DNA from 3 places in the Desulfonatronospira sp. MSAO_Bac3 genome. Region 3 is predicted to be linked to each of the others. Evidence: riboswitches for the same ligand, from Rfam matches in the RefSeq annotation. Region 3 holds a riboswitch; each other region holds the start of a gene.
The links. A riboswitch is a leader RNA that binds a small molecule or an ion and turns the genes downstream of it on or off. The one in region 3 is predicted to bind cobalamin.
Positions count from the first base shown of each region.

Region 1: it holds a riboswitch for cobalamin, as region 3 does, so the genes downstream of both, D5S03_RS12465 (radical SAM protein) here and D5S03_RS03180 (sirohydrochlorin cobaltochelatase) in region 3, are expected to answer to the same signal.
Region 2: it holds a riboswitch for cobalamin, as region 3 does, so the genes downstream of both, D5S03_RS03400 (FecCD family ABC transporter permease) here and D5S03_RS03180 (sirohydrochlorin cobaltochelatase) in region 3, are expected to answer to the same signal.

Region 1 is NZ_QYZY01000350.1:10,099-13,375, reverse strand. Features, by position in the region: gene D5S03_RS12470 (sigma-54 interaction domain-containing protein) at 1-781, opposite strand, end outside; cobalamin riboswitch at 932-1,228, shown strand; gene D5S03_RS12465 (radical SAM protein) at 1,302-1,940, shown strand; gene D5S03_RS12460 (ribonucleoside triphosphate reductase) at 1,954-3,277, shown strand, end outside.
Region 2 is NZ_QYZY01000092.1:8,258-11,534, reverse strand. Features, by position in the region: gene D5S03_RS03405 (ABC transporter ATP-binding protein) at 261-1,034, opposite strand; gene D5S03_RS03400 (FecCD family ABC transporter permease) at 1,038-2,063, opposite strand; cobalamin riboswitch at 2,200-2,428, opposite strand; gene D5S03_RS03395 (cobalamin B12-binding domain-containing protein) at 2,958-3,277, shown strand, end outside.
Region 3 is NZ_QYZY01000086.1:2,585-5,861, reverse strand. Features, by position in the region: cobalamin riboswitch at 47-344, opposite strand; gene D5S03_RS03180 (sirohydrochlorin cobaltochelatase) at 433-1,491, opposite strand; cobalamin riboswitch at 1,656-1,879, opposite strand; gene D5S03_RS03175 (hypothetical protein) at 2,051-2,188, opposite strand; gene D5S03_RS03170 (iron ABC transporter substrate-binding protein) at 2,516-3,277, shown strand, end outside.

The DNA.
Region 1 (3,277 bases), on a different contig from region 3:
CCTGGAGTACTCGCAGCAGGCGGATCTGGAGAGCCTGGCTGACCTCTCCGATTTCGTCCAGAAACAGGGTCCCGTTTCCGGCCTGGGCGAAGCGGCCGGGCCTGTCCCGTTCTGCACCAGTAAAAGCTCCGGCCTTGTATCCGAAGAGCTCGGACTCCAGAAGGGTGTCAGGCAGTGCACCGCAGTTTACGGGCACAAAAGGAGCGTCCTTTTTGGACCCTAAGGAATGAATGGTTTTTGCTGCCAGTTCTTTTCCAGTGCCGGTCTCCCCCAGGATGAGCACCGTGCTGGAGCTTGCGGCCACCGCCGGGATGATCTGCAGTACCTTCTGCATGGCCGGGCTGTGGCTTACGAGATTGCCGGTGGACAGACCACCCTTGAGTTCCAGACGTAATCTCTCCACTTCGCTCAGGTCGCGAAAGGTCTCGGCTCCTCCCACCAGTTCGCCCCTGGAGTTGCGAAGCATGGCAGTGGATACGCTTATGGGGATGCGTCCACCCTGGGAGTCTATGATATAGCAGGCTTTGCCGATGACTGGTTTTCCTGACTCAAGGGTATATCCCAGAGCGCACTGGGACTGGCACATGCTGGATCTGAGCACTTCCCAGCAGGGCCGGCCCAGGGCCTGGTCTCTGGAAATGCCGGTAATCTGCTCCGCGGCCCGGTTGAAGGAGGTGATCATCCACTCCCGGTTTACTGTAAAGACGCCGTCGGATATGCTTTCAAGTATGGCCTTGGTAAAGCCTTCCCAGGGTTCATCTTTTGTTGTTTTGCCGCTCATATGTTCTGATATAACGAATTCAGGGGATGGGGCAAGTCTTTGCAGGCAGCTTGAAAGTAAGTCTTTATTGTTTTGCTGATTTTTACTGTTGAACTCCCTGGGCACCGGTGTTATTGTGTCGGTTCTTATTTGATAATAATACTCTGAAATTCTTTACAGTCTGCTTCAGGCGGCCGTCAGGCCTTAAAAGGGAACTCCGGTGCAAGTCCGGGGCGGTCCCGCCGCTGTGAGCCCTGTAAATCTTTTTGTCGTATCTGGGTCACTAACCCCGCACTTACTTTTTTCAAAAAAGTAAGAGAAACTTATTTTTTGACCTCCGTGAGGCAGGTTATAAAATTTTATAAGTTTCGCTGTAGTGCTACTTTTTTGAAAAAAGTAAGTGCGGGGTTGGGAAGGCCGACAAAGGAAGGGGCGAGCCAGAAGACCTGCCTGAAGTCTTATCCATCAACTTTTTCCCCTGCGAGGACAGCGGGTAAAGATCCACGGGCTCCGGTGCTTTTATCCGGCGGAGCAATATATCATGCAGGATTTAGACTATAGTGCCTGGGACATGCTCAAGGGATATGAGCCCTTCAGCCTCTGCGACTGGCCGGGACGGATAAGCGCGGTTCTTTTTTTCGGGGGCTGCAATCTGCGCTGTCCCACCTGCCACAATGCTTCTTTTGCCTGGCACCCGGAAAGTTTTCCGGTCCTGGACTGCCTGGGAGTGCTGGAGCAGGTGCAGCGCAACCGCAACTGGCTGGAAGGGCTGGTGCTGACCGGCGGTGAAGTCACCATTCTGCCAGGTTTTGATTCTTTGCTGCATGATCTGTCCAGCCTGAACATTCCCATTAAACTGGACACCAACGGACTCAGCCCGGATTGTGTAAAACTAGCTCTTGAGCATAGCTCAATAAAAATGATAGCAGTGGATATCAAGGGGCCGTGGCATATGTATCCGGGGCTTACCGGTGATCGGGCCGCTCCCGGGCAGGCCAGGGATTGTCTGGGGCAGATTCTGGAGCTTGCTGCAGATAGCCCGGAGAGGTTCATGTTCAGGATCACCCGGGTGCCTGGTTTAAGTGATCCGGACATTGAAAACGTAAAAGCCTGGCTGCCGCCCGGGTTCGAGCTCAAAGTTCAGGATTACCGGCCGTCCAGAATAACAGCAAACCAGTAAAAAGGACACTAATATGCCCAAACAGATCAAGAAAAGAGACGGTTGTATGGAATCCTGGTCCACGGACCGGATTGCCCATGCCATTTTAAAGGCCCTCAAGGCCAGCGGAATCAAGGACCCTTTGCTGGCTTCCAGGCTGGCCCGCAAGGTGGAGGGCAAGCTGCACGAGGATATTCCGGAGCAGGAGACCGTCCAGGACATGGTGGAAATGGTGCTTATGGAGTCCAGGCTTTATGACGCGGCCAAGAAGTACATCATCTACCGCGAGAAGAGAAGGGAACTGCGCTGCCAGGATCAGGCCTATCTGAATATCGGGGAGATCATTGATTCCTACGTGTACAAGTCCGACTGGAGGGTCAATGAAAACGCCAATATGACCCATTCTTTCCAGGGACTCATGCTGCATCTCTCAGGTTCGGTCCAGGCCCGCTACGCCCTGGAAAAGTATCCGGAAGAAGTGCGCATGGCCCATGAGCATGCCTATTTTCACATCCACGACCTGTCCTTTGGACTGGCCGGGTACTGCGCAGGATGGAGCCTGCGCGATCTCTTGCTGGAGGGCTTCAACTTAGAGGGCAAGTGCTCCTCAGGGCCGGCCAAGCATTTTGATTCCGCACTGGGGCAGATGGTAAATTTTCTGGGGACTCTGCAGAACGAATGGGCCGGGGCCCAGGCCTTCAATAACGTGGATACCTATCTGGCCCCCTTTATCCGTCATGACGGCCTGAATTACCACGAGGTAAAACAGGCCATGCAGAAATTTGTTTTCAACCTGAATACCACATCCAGGTGGGGCGGTCAGAGTCCTTTTACCAACCTGACCTTTGACCTGGTCCCGCCAAAGCACATTGCAGGAGAAGGAGCCATCATCGGGGGCAGGATAACCGATGATGCCTACGGGGACTTTGAGCCGGAAATGGAAATGATCAACCGGGCCTTTCTGGAGGTCATGCTTGAAGGTGATTATCACGACCGCATTTTTTCTTTTCCCATACCCACGTACAATGTCACTTCCGATTTTCCCTGGGACAGCAGTGTGGGCAGGCTTCTTCTGGAGCTAACAGCCAAGTACGGGGCTCCCTATTTTCAAAACTTTATAAATTCCGATCTAAGCCCGGAAGATGTGCGCTCCATGTGCTGCCGTCTGCAGATGGACCTGCGCGAGTTAAAAAAACGCACCGGCGGGCTTTTCGGGGCCGGGGATCTTACCGGATCCATAGGGGTGGTCACCCTGAACCTGCCCAAGCTGGCCTTTCTGGCCCAGGGGGAGGAGGACTTCCTGGACATCATTACTGAATATGCCGGGCTGGCCCGAGATTCCTTAGAATTCAAAAGAA
Region 2 (3,277 bases), on a different contig from region 3:
GAGGCGTGGCAACACTCTGTCGCAGGCATCTGTATAAATACTCCTACTGGAGCTTGATTATGGCAACTACCTGAAAATAACGTAACAGTTTCAGGGTGGGGAGTTCTGGGCAACATGCGGGAAATTAAAAGGTCGCCGCCCACCCAGGTTAATAATTCTATTTTCCGGGAGTTGCCTTACCCCAATTAACAATTAACAATTAACAATTAACAGATAACAGATAACAATTAACAGATAACTAAGATGCGCGCACAGAGATGTTAAACCTTGAACACCACCTGGGTGGACTGTGCATAATCGTCGAAATAGACCTTGGCCCGGACGTCAAAGACGCGCTCCAGGTTTTGCGGGGTGAGCACTTCTGTAGTCGGGCCGTGCAGCAGGATTCGTCCCTGCTTGAAAAATATAATATGGCTGCAGAAGGCTGCAGCCAGGTTGATATCCTGAAACACGGAAAAGACCGTGGTCCGGGCCTGCTGGTTTTTTTGCCGCACTAAGGACAGAAGGTGCAGGCCGTGTTTGATATCTAAGCTGGCCGTGGCTTCATCCAGAATGAGCACCGGCGTATCCTGAACCAGGGCCCTGGCGAAAACCACCCGCTGGCGCTCACCACCGCTCAGCTCAGTAACCATCCTGTCCTGAAATTTTTCCAGGCCGGTCTTCTGCATAACCTCCCGGACGATATCCAGGTCCCGGCTGCCAGGAGAGGCAAAGCGCGGCAGAAAAGGATATCTGCCCATGAGCAGCACCTCCAGGACCTGGAAGGGAAAGTTCAGGCGGTAGTCCTGGGGAACTAAGGCCATTTCCTTGGATATCTGTTTCCTGGAGTATGATCCCAGGGGGCGGCCGTTATACTCTACCATGCCCTGCTGCGGCACCCTGTGCCGGATGAGCAGGTCCAGCCAGGTGGACTTGCCACTGCCGTTGGGACCCAGGATGCCGTATATTCTGCCCGGAGGCAGGTCAATGTTTATATCTTCCAGGATGCTGGTTTCTCCCAGGGCGAAATGTACATCTTTCATGGAAAAGGCCATACTCTACACCCTGAACTGCATCTGGCGTTTGCGGAAGATATAGCAGAAAAAAGGCCCGCCAATGAGGGCTGTAAGCACCCCAATGGGCACTTCCGCCGGAAGCATGGTCCTGGTCAAAGTGTCCGCGGCCAGAAGAAGCACCGCCCCGCACAAAAGGCTCACCGGCAAAAGGCTTCTGTGCTCCGGTCCGGTTAGAGAGCGCATCATGTGCGGCACCAGAAGGCCTACAAACCCGATTATCCCGGAGATGGATACGCAGACCGCGGCCACCAGGGAAGCGGTTATCAGGAGGATAATCCTGAGCTTAGTGGTGTCCACGCCGAGAGACGCCGCGGCCCGGCTGCCCAGGCAGATGAGATTTATATCCCTGGAATAAAACATGAAGACCATGAATCCCAGAAACACCATGGACGAAGTCAGGATAAGCTCCGGCCAGGTGCTGGAGGCAAAGCTGCCCATGAGCCAGAATATTATCACCGAGACCCTTTCCTGGGCCAGGTACTTGAACAGGCTTATGCCGGCTGAAAGAATGGCGCTGACTATCACTCCGGACAAAATAAGATTGTTGGAGGACAGTCCCCCGGCCGTGGCCGAAAGATAGACCACAAAGAGAAGGGTCAGGCATCCGGCGATAAAGGCGAACAGGGGCAGGGTGTAAAGCCCAAGGAACTGCAGGTTGAAAAGCAGCACCAGGGAGGCCCCGAAAGCCGCTCCGGATGATACCCCCAAAGTATACGGGTCGGCCAGGGGGTTCAGCAGAAGACCCTGGAATATGACTCCGGCCAGGGCCAGGCCCGCGCCAACAATGGCTGCGGTGAGTACTCTGGGCAGCCTGACCTCGAAAATCACGGTGTAAACCAGCGGGTCTGCCTGGAGCAAAAGCTCCTGCTGCCCGGTGATCTTGTAAAAGAGCATCTGGAAAGTGGTGGACAGAGGCACCTGGACGTAGCCCATGCTTACCGAGGCGATGATCATGCCCAGAAGCATGAATGTCAGGGTAACGAGAAGTATGGATGTCCTTATGCGCATAAAATATTGAAGATAACCAGCCTTCTTTTCTGTCTTCTGAAATAAAAAAACCCCGGGCCGATTGTTGTCGACCCGGGGATGTCCCATTTTCATCCGCGGCATCATGATCTTTTTTTGCCGATTGTCCGGCCCGGCAATTCTTCAAGAGGTTCAGGCAGGTCTTCTGACTTCCGGATCTTTCTACTTGCCGCGCCTTCCCGCCCCGCACTTACTTTTTTCTTCAAGGAAAAAACACCCATAGAAAAGTAAGTGCGGGGCAGTGGCCTGAATGCGGCTTTGGTCCCCGGTTACAGCGGTGGGTCCGTCCCTGACTTGCACAGGGTTCCCTGTTAGGCGCAAAGCGCACCCGAACCTTCTTCTCCGTCAGGTGAGCGTGCATCAGCAGCTGGAAGCTGCCTTTGCCGGTACCTGCTTCAAGTGATTTATCCTGATATCTTGAACTGCAGGTGAAGTCAAGAAAAGGAATCTGCTGAGAAAACGTCACTCAAACCTCTGGTTTTATTTTAAAAAATATTCACAGTCATTTACTGGAGATTTATCTGTCCAGAATTAATCAGCAAACTGACGCCGTCCCGGTCTGCAGGACAGGTAACAGAGGACAGGGTATCGTAAGATAAAAGGATTATGTCTTTCCACTTGATATCTCGGGTTTTTTTTCAGTCCGTATGTATTCCGGTCTGTTCAGCGGATTGCTTTTACTGGCTTTTTTTGACATTATTTATATAATCGCCATGAAGCAAAGGCGCAGGGAAAATCTCTGCTGTCTTGTCCGGGGCAGGCGGGGAGTCGAGTGTCAATATAACTGAACTGAATTTTGTAGTTGCTTGTAAACAGGCCGGTCCCGGCCGGAGACGATGTAGAACCGATAAATATATCAAAACTGTGGATGAGTCCATGAACAAGCAAGCCTCCTGTATCAGCAAAGAGAATCCTTACTGTGAACTTGCCCAGTCCTATCTGGACTGCATACGCGGGTCCAGTCGCAATGAAGCTGTCCGCCTGATCCTGGACGCAGTGAACCGGGGAGTGGATATCCAGGATATATACATGTATGTTTTTCAGCCGGTTCAGTATGAAATGGGCCGGTTGTGGCTTGCCAACCAGATAAGCATTGCCCAGGAGCATTACTGCACCGCTGTAACCCAGCTCATCATGTCTCATTTGTACCCCAGGATCATGACTTTTGAAAAAAACGGACTGTCCATGGTGGCCTG
Region 3 (3,277 bases):
TTTTCATCCTCGAATAGGCTCGGCCGCCACCCTGCGCCGAAGGGGCGGTCCAATAAGGTCTCAGGCAGGTCTTCTGACTTGCGGATCGTCCTACTTGCCCAGCACTCACTTCAGGTACTAATTGTTGCCAGTTAAACCGGTTGGCTCCTTGCAGTACAACCTGATTATAAGCAACAAACAGAAATGAAGTGAGTGCTGGGCTTGCCGCGCCTTCCCCTGTTTCTGTCCAGAGTGGCTTAATGCGGCTTTCGTCCCCGCTCACAGCCGCGGGCCGGTTCCCGATTTACACGGGATTCCCTTTTCATTTCCCCTGACTGGGGAAAACCTGAGACGACTGTCCTTAATTATTATTTACTCAAGTAAAAAAAGACGTTCTTGTCAAGTTGCAAAATTAGCCCCTGCAAAAAAATCATGCAGACGCTTCATGTACTGTTAATGCAATTGCTCAACGGCCTTTTTCAGTTGATCCAGCCAGATGTTGACAAAATCATCGTACTCTCCAGTGCCTTTTAAAACTACTTCTGTCTCAATGCCGGCATCCTGCAACCTTTGCTTCCAGGGATCACCGTGGTGATGGTCATGATCGTGGTCATGGCCGTGGTCATGAGAATGGTTATGTTCGTGATCATGATTGTGTTCGTGTCCATGATCGTGGGAATGGTCATGGCCGGAATTGTCCTTGCCGGCCACATCCCTGATGGTATGCGCTCCCACTACGGACATGAATGGCACAAGATAGGCCTTATCAATGCCCTTGGCTTTAACTTCTTCTTTTACATCTTCAAAAGAAGGTGACCCGCCAAGACAGCCGAGAGTGGCCATGAACACGTTTTCATCCTTTCTTTGCAGCTTGTAGGCCAGGGCCTGGTAAAAGGCATTGCTGGGATGATAAGACCCGTGTCCCACCCAGATGACCGCCTCGTCCGCTTTTCTATCTGCTGGAAGATTGTCCAGCATGCTGTCCCGGACCCTTTCCATTACATCCGGTGAACCCAAAAGAGGCGAACTGAGGCTCACCTGCTTCAGGTTGCTCTGCATATCCTGAAAGGCACCCACAACCGACCTGAGTTCATGAAACTCCACACCTCCGATTGTATGCAGGGACATAACCGCTACGTGCGTAAAGCCTTCATCCTCCATTCTGGCCAGGGCCATGGCCGGGGAATCAAAATGCTTGTCCTTTTTGGCCAGAGAATGCCTGACCATCCTGGAAGTGTAAGCCCAGCGTACAGGCACCTCTGGGAAGGCTTCTTTGGTCATTTTCTCAATATTGTCCAAAGCAGGCTGAGCCTGGGGATAACTGGAACCGAAAGCAGCAAGCAGAATACCTTTTTTCATATCTTTGTCCTCGTCATGATGATGGTGTTCATGCCCATGGTCGTGATCGTGATCATGGTCATGATCGTGTCCGTGACTGTGCGCATGACAGCCCTGAATCATCATGAACATGGGCAATAAAAGCAATGTCAGCGAAAGCAATACTTGTCTCATACCTATCTCCTTATTGATGTTTAAACAAAAAAAATCCCGCACTTACTTGGACTGATCTGCGTCAGCCACAGGGCAGCATAAGAATGCAGCCCAAGTAAGTGCGGGATTTCCCGGTTTTATCCTGCCACTCACTGCGCAAGACTCTCCTGCCACGAAGAATGCTGTCTTACGCGCTCACTCAGGCAGGTCTTCTGACTTCCGGATCATCCTCCACCGCGCCTTCCCACCCAGCACTTACTTTTTTCTTGAAGGAAAAAATTTAGAAAAGTAAGTGCCGGGCAGTGGCCTCATGCGGCATTCGTCCCCGGTTACAGCGGCGGGCCCGTCCCTGATTTGCACAGGGTTCCCTATTAAGCTCATTTTGAGCACCCAAGTGATTGAGAGCACCTTATCCACAGGTAAGCCGGACAGTCAAGAAAGAAAATCCAGAACTTATGGCAATTCTGTTTTTATGTTTTGTGTTTCGCTTTCGAGAAGTCTCACCACATCCGGTTTCCACCGGACCCAACAGTGTTGGTTGTATAGCGCAGGACTTTTTTGCAGACATAGCCTCCAGTAATCACTTGTCCCAGACCACAGAATATGGATCCGCACTGGTTATCTTGTCCGCTGTTTGCGCATTTCCGGAAAAGGATTCCATCTCCACTATGTATTTCTGAAGCTTATCCATGGGAATGCGGGCCAGCTCCCTGGACATTAATTGTTACAAATCGCTCCCTGGACACCATATACTCTGCATACTTCAGCCCTTCAACGTGTTACTGCACAACCGACATTGTTTTCATTTTGACATCTTTTTTTTATTCGTGTAACGATCTGCACTTCTGCCTGGCACGCTGAACCCGTAAATTTTTGTTCATGGTCTACCGGGGCAGATTCCAGGGATACATAATCCTTGCCATTTGTACTCAGGCGTTAATGCTCAGAGGCCGATAATCTCTGCCTGGCTTAGCTGAAAACCACTGTATTGCCTTGGAGATACTTCGAAAGAGGACATAAAACCTTTATTTAAGGAGATACAAATATGCTTAAACCTGCACCTGGACATTTCTTCGGCAATTTTCTCCGGCCCGGATTTGCTTTCCTCGCCGGCATGGTCATGCTGGCGATTCTGGCGGCACCAATCGGAACCCTGGAAGCCAAAGACAAAATAAGCATAACCGACAATACCGGCCGGGAGCTGAACATCCCCTCCCAGGTGGACAGGGTCATCTGCTCCGGCTCAGGCTGCCTGAGGCTTTTGACCTATATTCAGGCCCATGACCGCATTGTGGGCGTGGACAGCATGGAAAAACGCGATTCAGGCATCAATCCCCGCCCCTATGCCCTGGCCAACCCCCAGTTCAAGGATTACCCGCTTTTCGGAGAATTCCGCGGGCACGACTCCCCGGAACTTATAGCCGGACTTGATCCCCAGCCCCAGGTAATCTTCAAGGTCAACCCTGATTCAGGACCCAACCCGGACCAGTTGCAGGACAAAACCGGTATCCCGGTGATAAGCCTCTACTACGGCAATCTAACTCATGCCAGAGATGACCTGGACGACTCTCTGCTCCTCATGGGCAGGGTCATGGACGAGGAAGAAAGGGCCTGGGAAGTAATAGAGTATTTTGACGACCTGGAAGAGGACCTCAGAAGCCGCACTCGAGACATCCCGGAACAGGACAGGCCCACCTGCTACATCGGAGGGATGGCCCATAGAGGCCCCCACGGCTTTCAGTCCACCGAACCATCTTATGCACCTTTTGAGTTTCTGCATGCCCGCAATGTGGCTGACGAACTGAAC